2 regions of the Saccharomonospora amisosensis genome follow, and region 1 is predicted to be linked to the other one. Evidence: riboswitches for the same ligand, from Rfam matches in the RefSeq annotation. Region 1 holds a riboswitch; the other holds the start of a gene.

Region 1 (5,277 bases):
TCGCCGCGGGCTATCTGGACCTGCATTCCAAGCGGTCACAGGTGGATCTGGGGCTGCTGGCCCGGTTGGCGCGCGACGCGGGGCACGCCGACGTGGCCGGACAGATCGAGCGCGCCAACACCGCGCTGCACGCGCTGGAGCTGGCGCGTGAGCACGGCCTGCCGCTGGGTGACCTGGTGGCGAGCCGGGCACGGCGAACGGCGCTGGAGGTGCTGGCGGGTGCCGCCGTTGAGGTGGACGTGGTTGTGGTCGACCGCGCCGGTGTCATCGTCGGGCGTAGCGGGCCGTAGCGCTCATGCCCGCTCGCGGGTGGCGGAGTACAGGAAGCTGTCCGGGAAGTCCGCCGCGGCCAGCACCCGCCCAACGAAGATCACGGCGGCGCGGGTGATGCCCGCTTCGCGTACCTGATCGGCGATGCCGGCCAGCGTGCCGCGCACCACGACTTCGCCGGGCTGGCTGGCCAGCGCGACCGCCGCCGCAGGGCAGTCGGGCCCGTAGCGCGGCAGCAGTTCGGCCACCACCTGCTCGATCCGGTTGACGGCGAGGTGCAGCGCCATCGTCGTGCCGCTCGCGCCCAGCGTGGCGAGGTCCTCGCCGGGCGGCATGGCCGTGGAGCGTGCCCGCGCCCTGGTGATGACGAGGCTCTGCCCGACCTCGGGGACGGTCAGTTCCTTGCCGAGCACGGCGGCGGCCGCGGCGAACGCGGGCACGCCTGGCGTCACGTCGTAGGGCACGCCTGCCGTGTCCAGCCTGCGTGCCTGTTCGGCCACGGCGCTGTAGATGGAGGGATCACCCGAGCACAGCCGGACAACGTCGTGCCCCTCACGGTGGCCGCGCAGCAGCTCCTCGACGATCTCATCGAGTGTCAGCCGCGCGGTGTCCACCAACCTGGCACCGGCGGGGCAGTGCGCCAGCAGGTCGGCGGGGGTGAGACTGCCCGGGTACAGGCAGACCCCGCAGCGAGCCAGCAGCCGCTGCCCGCGCACGGTGATCAGGTCGGCCGAACCCGGTCCCGCGCCGACGAAGTACACGGTCACTGCTGGACCTCCTTGGCTTGCTCGGTTTCCTTCACGACGCTCCACTGGGTCACCGTGCGCGCGGGTGTCCAGCCGGTGAAGCCGCCGAGCGGTGCGGCGTGCTCGACGGCCAGCCTGGTCAGCTCGCCGCCCAACTCGGCGTGGGCCCGCGCGAGTTCGTGTTCGGCCTGCACCGTCACGCCGTTGGCGACCAGCCTTCCGCCTTCGCCAAGCGCGTCCCAGCATGCGGGCAGCACGCCTGGTGCGGTGATGCCGCCGCCGATGAACACCGCGTCAGGCGCCCGCAGGCCGGCGAGCGCCTGCGGGGCCGAACCGGTGACCACGTCCACCCGCGCGCCGAGCCGCTCGGCGTTGCGGGCGATGCGCGCCGCACGCTGTGGCCTCGGTTCCACCGCGATCGCGGTGTTCGCCGGGTGCGCCCGGGCCCACTCCACGGCAACGCTGCCCGAGCCCGCGCCGACGTCCCACAACAACTCGCCAGGCAACGGCGCCAGCCGCGCCAGCACGCTCGCCCGCACGTCCCGCTTGGTGAGCTGGCCGTCGTGCTCGAAGGCGGAATCGGGCAACCCGGGCAGTACCGGCAACCCCCTCGGGCCCGCGAACTCGATCCCGAGCACGTTCAACGCCGCGCACGTCGGATGTGGCCAGTCCAGCGCGCGGCCCTCCAGCCGCCGCTCGCCGGGCCCGCCGAGTTCCTCAAGCACAGTGAGCCTGCTCGCGCCGAAGCCGTGGTGGGTGAGCAGTGCCGCCACCGTGGCGGGGGTTGAGCCGTCGGCGCTGAGCACGAGCGCCCTGCGACCGTCGCCCGCGACACGCATCACGGCCTGCGGCGACCGCCCGACTGCGCTGATCACCTCCACCTCCTCGGCTGGCCAGCACAGCCGCGCCCGCGCCAGCGTCACCGACGACACACCGGGCACGATGCGCAGCCGATGCGAGCCGAGCCTGCGCATCAGCGTGGTGCCGATACCGGAAAGCAGCGGGTCTCCGCTGGCGAGCACGCAGATCCGGCGGCCCGCGTGTTCGGCGAGAACGTCGTCGAGCGAAGGCAGCAGCGGGCTCGGCCACGCCACCTTCCGGTAGCCGCCGTCCGGCACGAGATCGAGCTGCCTTCGCCCGCCGAGCAGTACCTCACAGGACTCGACCTCGGACCTGCCTTCCCGAGGCAGGCCGGGCCAGCCGTCGGCCCCGATACCCACCACCGCGATCGTCACGACCCCGAACCGTAGCCGCGCCCGCTCGCGGGCACCCGCACGGGAGCCGTGTGATTTTCCTCCGCCCCGCTTCGCCGGGGGGTGTGCGATGATCGGGCCGCGGTCGTCGTGGAACCCGGTGCGAATCCGGGACGGTCCCGCCACTGTGACTGGCCGATCGGTCAGGAGTCAGAGCTTCGGTGGCCGCCTTGGTGTGCTGACGAGACGTGGGCGAGGACACCCACCCGTGGCTAAGGAGTCTTTTCGTGACGTCGTTCCCCTTCACCGCCGTCGTCGGGATGGAACAGTTGCGGCTGGCGTTGCTGCTTTCGGCGATCTCACCGGCGATCGGTGGGGTGCTGGTGCGCGGCGAGAAGGGCACGGCGAAGTCCACAATGGTCCGCGCGCTCGCTGAGCTGCTGCCGAGGGTGGAGGTGGTCGACGGCTGCCGGTTCTCCTGTGATCCGGCAAGACCTGATCCGGCCTGCCCGGACGGCCCGCACCCTCGCGACGTTTCCCGGCGTAGCAGGCCAGCCCGGCTGGTGGAGTTGCCCGTCGGCGCGGCGGAGGAACGGGTGGTCGGCTCGCTTGACCTGGAACGCGCGCTACGCGACGGTGTGGCCGACTTCCAGCCCGGACTGCTGGCGGGTGCGCACCGTGGCCTGTTGTACGTCGACGAGGTCAACCTGCTGCAGGACCACCTTGTCGACACCCTGCTGGACGCGGCCGCGATGGGGCGCGCCACCGTCGAGCGGGAGGGTGTCTCGGTTTCGCACGCCGCGCGGTTCGTGCTGATCGGCACCATGAACCCGGAGGAGGGGGAGTTGCGGCCGCAACTGCTCGACCGTTTCGGGCTCACCGTGGAGGTGACCTCCAGCCGCGAACCCGAACAGCGGGCCGAGGTGGTGCGCCGACGGATCGCCTACGAAACCGACCCTGACGGCTTCGCGGCCCGCTTCCACGACTCCGATGCCGCGCTGGCGGACGACATCAGCGCCGCGGTTGCGCTGCTGCCGCGCGTGTCGCTCGGCGAGGAGTCGTTGCTGCGCATCGCAAGGGTGTGCGCCGAGTTCGAGGTGGACGGCATGCGCGCCGACATCGTCACCGCCCGCACCGCGTGCGCGCACGCGGCCTGGTGTGGCCGGGACTCGGTGACCGTCGAGGACATCAGGGTCGCCGCGGAGTTGGCGTTGCCGCATCGGCGCAGGCGCAACCCGTTCGACGCGCCGGGCATCGATCCCGGCGAGCTGGAACGGGCACTTTCGGAGCCACCAGAGCAGGGCCCGCCCGACGACGACCCCGGCTCGGGAACCCGGCAACCGCGTGACGAGGGCGAGCAGAACACCAGCGGCGAGACGCCGCCCGGTGAGCACGGTTCGCCCCCCGAACGCGGGGACGGCGGCGAGCAGCCGGGCGGCGGTGGGCAGCGGCGCGTGGCCTCCGGCGGTCCCTACCGCGCGAGGTTGTTCACGGTGCGCGGCACCGGAGCGGGCGCCAGCGGTCGCCGCTCCGCCGCCGTCACCGACACCGGGCGGGTCGTCGGCGCGCAACGGCCGGGCGTGCGAACCGGCGCGCCTCGGCTGGCCGCCACCATCCTCGCCGCGGCACTGCGACAGCGCGAACGCGAACGCACGGGCAAGGCACTGCTGGTGCGGCCACGCGATCTGCGCTACGCGCGCAGGCAAGGCAAGGAGGGCAACCTCGTGCTGTTCTGTGTGGACGCGTCCGGGTCGATGGGCGCGCGGCAGCGGATGCGCGAGGTGAAGGCCGCGGTGCTCTCACTGCTGCTCGACGCCTACCAGCGGCGCGACAAGGTGGGGCTGGTGACCTTCCGCGCGCGGGGAGCGGAGTTGTCGCTGCCGCCGACCGGCAGTGTGGAAGCTGCTGCCGCGCGGCTGGAGGCGCTGCCGACCGGCGGCCGCACCCCACTGGCGGAAGGTCTGCTGCGGGCGGCCGAGACGCTTCGAGTGGAGGCGCTGCGTGATCCGAGGCGGCGGCCACTGCTGGTCGTGGTCACCGACGGGCGCGCCACCGGCGGTGCCGACGCGGTGTCGCGCTCCCACGCCGCCGCTGACCTGCTCGCGCGCACTGGAGTCGCGAGCGTCGTCATGGACTGCGAGAGCGGGCGGATGCGGCTGGGCCTCGCCGCCGAACTCGCCAATCGCCTCGGCGCCGAGCACGTTCCGCTCGGTGAGGTTGCCGCGGACTCGCTCGTCCGTGAGGTCAGTAGCAGGGCGGGACGTATCGGCAGGGCCGCCTGATGCCGAAGGGTAAACCGACCGACGTGCCCGACGACGGGCTCACCACCCGGCAGCGCCGCAACCGCCCCGTCCTCGCCGTCCACACCGGAGACATGAAGGGCAAGTCCACCGCCGCGTTCGGCATGGCGTTGCGCGCGTGGAACCAGGGTTGGTCCATCGGGGTGTTCCAGTTCGTCAAGTCCGCCAAATGGCGGGTCGGCGAGGAGGCCGCGTTCCGCGCGCTGGACGCCAGCGGTGCGGGCGGCTCGGTGGAGTGGCACAAGATGGGCGAGGGCTGGAGTTGGGCTCGCAAGCGAGGAACCGAGGACGACCACGCCAAGGACGCCCGCGAAGGTTGGGCCGAGATCAGACGCAGGCTGGCAGAGCAGCGGCACGACTTCTACGTACTCGACGAGTTCACCTACCCGCTGCGGTGGGGCTGGATCGACACCGACGAGGTCGTCGAGGCGCTGTCCACCAGGCCCGGCCGCCAGCACGTCGTGATCACCGGCAGGCAGGCCCCGCCCGCACTGGTGGCGGCGGCGGACCTGGTGGTTGACATGACCAAGGTCAAGCATCCGATGGATTCGGGTCAAAAAGGACAGCGAGGCATCGAGTGGTAGCCAGGATCGTCGTCGCCGCGCCCGGTTCCGGGCACGGCAAGACGACCGTGGCCACCGGGCTGATGGCTGCGCTGCGCTCGCGTGGACTCGCGGTGTCGGGGCACAAGGTGGGGCCCGACTTCATCGACCCCAGCTACCACGCACTGGCCACCGGACTGCCGCCGCGCAACCTCGACCCGTTCCT
Region 2 (5,277 bases), 2.6 Mb from region 1:
GCTGCCGCTCGCCGCCGGACAGCGTGCGCAGCCTGCGGCTCGCCAGTCGCCGCAGGTCCAGTCTCGCCAGCGATTCCTCGACGATGGCCAGATCGGTCGCGCCCTCCTTGGCCAGCGGCCCCAGGTGCGGCGTGCGGCCCAGCAGCACGTAGTCGGTGACGGTGAGGCCGTCCGGCAGGATCGGGTTCTGCGGGGCGTAGCCGAGCAGCCTCGCTCGCCTGCGCCGGGTCAGCGCATCGCTCGCCGTGCCGTGCAGCGTTATCTCGCCACCGTGCCGCACCAGTCCGGCGATCGCCTTCAGCAGGGTGGACTTGCCCGCCCCGTTGGGACCCACGATCGCCAGCCAGCCACCCGGCTCGATCTCCGCCGACACCTCGCGCACCACCGGATCGGCCCCGTAGCCCGCGGACACCCCGCGCAGCCACACCGCGGTCACGGCAGCCGTCCCCTCGATGTGCGTAGCACGATCGCGAAGAACGGCGCGCCCGCGAAGGCGGTGACCACACCCAGCGGCAGCTCTCCCGGCAACACCGTGCGCGCCACGTGGTCGGCGAGGATCAGGAACACCGCACCACCGATCAGCGCCAGCGGCACGATGACCCGGTAGCTCGATCCCGCCAGCAGCCGCACGATGTGCGGCACGACGATCCCGACGAACCCGATCAGCCCGCTGACCGCCACCGCGGCGGCGGTGGCCAGCGACGCCGCCGCGAGCAGCAGCAGCCGCACCCGGCCGGGCCGGACCCCGAGCGACGCCGCTTCCGCGTCGCCGAGCGCCAGCACGTCCAGCAGCCGGGCCGATGCCAGCAGCACGACGGCCGCCAGCACGACGTAGGGCAGCGCCAGCAGCAGGTCGCGCCAGCTGCTGACGTTGAGCCCGCCCATCGTCCACGTGTAGACCTGCTTGATCGTGTCGGTGTTGAGTTGCTGGACGAAGGTCTGGATCGCGGTCAGGAACGCCGTTACGGCCACGCCCGCCAGCAGCAGTGTCGCGGTTCCTGAACCACCCGCCGACCGCCCGACGGCCCAGCTCAACCCCACACCGGCGAGCGCGCCCGCGAACGCGGCAAGCGGCAGCGGCCCGATCAGCCAGCCGGTGACGGCCGGGGCGAACACCATGACCACCGTCGCGGCCATCCCGGCGCCCGCCGCCGCGCCGAGCAGGTACGGGTCGGCGAGCGGGTTTCGGAACACGCCCTGGAACGCCGCACCCGCACCGGCCAGTGCCGCGCCGACGAGACCAGCGAGCAGCACCCTCGGCACCCGCAGCTGCCACACGATCGCGGCCTCGCGTTCCGACAGCGGGGACACGCCGCCGCTGACCTGGGCGGCGATCTCGGCGAGGACGCGTTGCCAGCCGAGCTCACCCGCCCCGACCACGACGGCGAACACCACGGTGAACAGCAGCGCGAGCAGCGCGAGCAGCACAGTCCGTGGCCGCAGCCTCGTCGTGGCCGGGCGGGAACGAGCTTTGAGCACGGCTACCGGCCGGCGTCGCGCACGGTGGACGACACGGTGCGGACGAAGTCGACGAGCCGGGGACCCCAGCGCGAGGCGATGTCGTCGCCCACCGCGACCACGCGGCCCTGCCTGACGGCGGTCAGCGTGTCCCAGCCGGGCCGCTCGGCGACCGTGTCCGCGCTCTGCCCGCAGCAGTTGGTGTCGGCGAGGAAGATCAGGTCCGGGTCAGCGCGCAGGATGTGCTCCGCCGAGAGTTGCGGGTAGCCGCCGAGCGCGTTGGGGTCGTCCTGGTCGGCGATGTTGCGCAGCCCGAACAGGTCGTAGACCCCGCCGATGAAGGTGGCCGAGGTGACGCTGTAGAAGCTGGGGTCCAGCTCGTGGTAGTAGCTCAGCTCGGTTTTCGGTGTGTCGGCCACGAGCTTGCTGATCTCGGCCTCGGTACGGCGCGCGAGTTCGGCCCCCTCCTTGGCGTGACCGGTGGCCTTGCCGACGAGTTCGAACTGCGTGTAGGCGTCGCGCAGCGTCGCGGGTGCGGGAAGCACCAGCGTCTTGGTGCCGGTCTTCGCCAGCGCCTTCGAAAGCTTGTTCTCCAGGTCGGACTCGACGATGACCAGGTCGGGGTTGTGGGAGGCGATCGCCTCCGGGTCGATGTTGAGCCCGGAAAGGGACGTGCGCGGCGCCTGCTCGGGGTAGGTGGACTGATCGTCGGCCGCGACCACCTGCTCGCCCGCGCCGACGGCGTACAGCGTCTCGGTCGTGGAAGGTGACAGCGAGACGATGCGCTCGGGCGCCGCCTCGAGGGTGACCTCGGGCGCACCCGAGGGACGAAGGGTGACCGGGAAGCCGTTCCCACCCCCTGCCGAGGCCGATGCGGGCTCCTCCCGCTCGGCGCAGCCGGCGAGGGCGAACAACAGCAACAGCGGTAACAGTGGCAACAGCGCCCACAGGCGCCGGCTGGAAGGCAACATGGAACCTCGACTGGTCGGCCGGCGCGGGCCGCGCCGGGACCGCGGGCCGCGATCGCGGACGCCGCACCCCTGCGCCGGAGGCGGGTGGCGTCAGCGCGAGCGGCAGGCGACCTGGCTCGAGGCCCGCTGTCACGGCACGTGTTCGTACCGGCACAACGGGTCCCATCACAGTTGCGGCACAGCGCCGGATTCACACCGGACTTCGCTCCCGCTCGCGTCGAAGGACGCTACCAGGCCGCGAAATTCGGGTAGACTCCATAGGACAAATCACCGGTAGTGCACAGTCCGTGCGCCAGTCGGGCAAGGCGCCCAAAACATCAAGAACATCGCCGTTCTCCGCAGCCAGATTGTTACGGTCGCGTGGGCGGAATGTGCACTTCGAACCGGTGCTCCCACGTTTCCCAGATGTTAAGGTCGCGCTAATGAGCGGGCCATCGTCGTCCCGTGCGCAGCACAAACCGAGCACGAAGACGACGCAGGAGGTCCCATTGATCTTCTCCGCGATTCCGGCTCAGCAGGGTCTTTACGACCCTGTAACGGAACAGGATTCCTGCGGTGTGGCCATGGTCGCCCACGTCCGAGGGGTACGCTCCCACAACATCGTCACCGACGCGCTGACGGCGCTGACGAATCTCGACCACCGTGGCGCCGCGGGCGCAGAGCCCACCAGCGGCGACGGGGCGGGCATCCTGCTGCAGCTGCCGCACGAGTTCCTTCGTGCGGAGTCCGGGATCGACCTGCCTTCGCCGGACGCGTTCGGCTCGCACCACTACGCCGCGGGCCTGGTGTTCCTGCCCACCGACGCCGAGCAGCGCAGCAAGGCGGTCGGCCTGGTCGAGCGGATCGCGTCCGAGGAGAACCTCCGGGTGCTCGGCTGGCGTGAGCTGCCGGTCGACGCGGACACCGCCGACATCGGCCCGACGGCGCGCTCGGTGATGCCCCACATCGCGATGCTGTTCGTCGCCGGAACAGCCGACGCCGACGGCGTGCTGCCGAGCGGGCTGGAGCTGGACCGGCTCGTGTACCCGCTGCGCAAGCGCGCCGAACACGAGAGCCAGGCGGCGGGCTGCGGCACCTACTTCCCTTCGCTTTCGGCACGTACGCTGGTCTACAAGGGCATGCTGACGCCGGTGCAGCTGCCGAAGTTCTTCCCCGACCTGCGCGACGAGCGGCTCAGCAGCGCCATCGCACTGGTACACAGCAGGTTCTCCACCAACACGTTCCCTTCGTGGCCGCTGGCGCACCCCTACCGCTACGTGGCGCACAACGGCGAGATCAACACCATCCGGGGCAACCGCAACCGGATGCGGGCAAGGGAAGCGCTGCTTGAGTCCGACCTGATTCCAGGAGACCTCAGCAGGCTCTTCCCGATCTGCTCGCAGGAGGGCTCCGACTCCGGCTCCTTCGACGAGGTGCTGGAACTGCTGCACCTCGGCGGCCGCTCGCTGCCGCACGCGGTGCTGATGATGATCCCGGAGGCGTGGGAGAACCACGCCACGATGGACTCCGAGCGCAGGGCGTTCTACCGGTTCCACGCCAGCCTGATGGAACCGTGGGACGGCCCCGCCAGCGTGGCCTTCAGCGACGGCACGCTGGTCGGTGCCGTGCTGGACCGCAACGGGCTGCGGCCGGCCCGCTGGTGGCAGACCGCCGACGACCGGGTGGTGCTGGCCAGCGAGGCGGGCGTGCTCGACCTGCCGCCGTCGCAGGTAATCGCCAAGGGCAGGCTGAAGCCCGGCCGGATGTTCCTCGTCGACACCGACGCGGGCCGTATCGTCAACGACGACGAGATCAAGTCCCGGCTCGCGGCGGAGGCGCCGTACGAGGAGTGGCTGCACGCCGGGTTGCTCTCGCTGTCGGAGTTGCGCGACCGTGACCACATCACGCAGTCGCATGCCTCCGTGCTGCGCCGCCAACTCGCCTTCGGCTACACCGAGGAGGAGCTGAAGGTGTTGCTCGCTCCGATGGCTGCCAAGGGCGCCGAGCCGGTGGGTTCGATGGGGTCGGACATACCGCCTTCGGTGCTGTCCAAACGCTCGCGGTCGCTCTACGATTACTTCAAGCAGGGGTTCGCGCAGGTGACGAACCCGCCGCTGGACGCGATCCGCGAGGAACTGGTCACGTCGACGAGCCGGATCATGGGTCCTGAGCAGAACCTGCTGCAGCCAGGACCCGCGTCGTGCAGGCACATCCAGTTGCCCAGCCCGGTGATCGACAACGACGAGCTGGCCAAGCTCATCCACATCAACGACGACGGCGACCTTCCCGGGTTCGCCTGCACCGTTCTGTCCGGACTGTATGAAGTGGACGGTGGTGGTCCCGCGCTCGCCGATGCGATCGAGCGGGTACGCAGGGAGGCGTCCGAGGCGATCGCCGCGGGGGCGCGCACGCTGGTGCTTTCCGACCGCGACTCCGATCACCGGATGGCACCCATCCCTTCGCTGCTGCTCGTCTCGGCCGTGCACCACCACCTGGTGCGCACCAAGGAACGGCTGCGGGTCGCGCTTGTGGTGGAGACCGGCGACGCCCGCGAGGTACACCACATCGCGTTGCTGCTCGGTTACGGAGCGGCGGCCGTCAATCCCTACCTCGCGTTCGAGACGATCGAGGACATGGTCGCGCAGGGCGCCATCACGGGTGTCGAATCCGCCAGGGCGGTGCGCAACTACGTCGACGCGCTCGTCAAGGGCGTGCTGAAGATCATGTCCAAGATGGGCATCTCCACCGTGGGCGCCTACACGGCGGCGCAGGTGTTCGAGTCGCTGGGACTGTCGCAGGAACTGCTGGACGAGTACTTCACCGGCACCGTCTCCAAACTCGGCGGCGTCGGCCTCGACGTGCTCGCCGA

The links. Region 1 has a riboswitch for cobalamin ahead of FHU38_RS20115 (putative cobaltochelatase). Riboswitches for the same ligand answer to the same signal wherever they lie in the genome.
Region 2: another riboswitch for cobalamin. It lies ahead of FHU38_RS07510 (ABC transporter substrate-binding protein); the one in region 1 lies ahead of FHU38_RS20115 (putative cobaltochelatase).

Annotation. Positions count from the first base shown of each region.
Region 1 covers NZ_JAAOYM010000001.1:4,142,273-4,147,549, reverse strand. The annotation lists gene FHU38_RS20130 (cobalt-precorrin-5B (C(1))-methyltransferase) at 1-290, shown strand, start outside; gene cobM (precorrin-4 C(11)-methyltransferase) at 294-1,037, opposite strand; gene cbiE (precorrin-6y C5,15-methyltransferase (decarboxylating) subunit CbiE) at 1,034-2,251, opposite strand; adenosylcobalamin (AdoCbl) riboswitch at 2,335-2,476, shown strand; gene FHU38_RS20115 (putative cobaltochelatase) at 2,497-4,491, shown strand; gene cobO (cob(I)yrinic acid a,c-diamide adenosyltransferase) at 4,491-5,093, shown strand; gene FHU38_RS20105 (cobyrinate a,c-diamide synthase) at 5,087-5,277, shown strand, end outside.
Region 2 covers NZ_JAAOYM010000001.1:1,529,586-1,534,862, forward strand. The annotation lists gene FHU38_RS07500 (ABC transporter ATP-binding protein) at 1-436, opposite strand, end outside; gene FHU38_RS07505 (FecCD family ABC transporter permease) at 433-1,479, opposite strand; gene FHU38_RS07510 (ABC transporter substrate-binding protein) at 1,482-2,429, opposite strand; cobalamin riboswitch at 2,514-2,675, opposite strand; gene gltB (glutamate synthase large subunit) at 2,918-5,277, shown strand, end outside.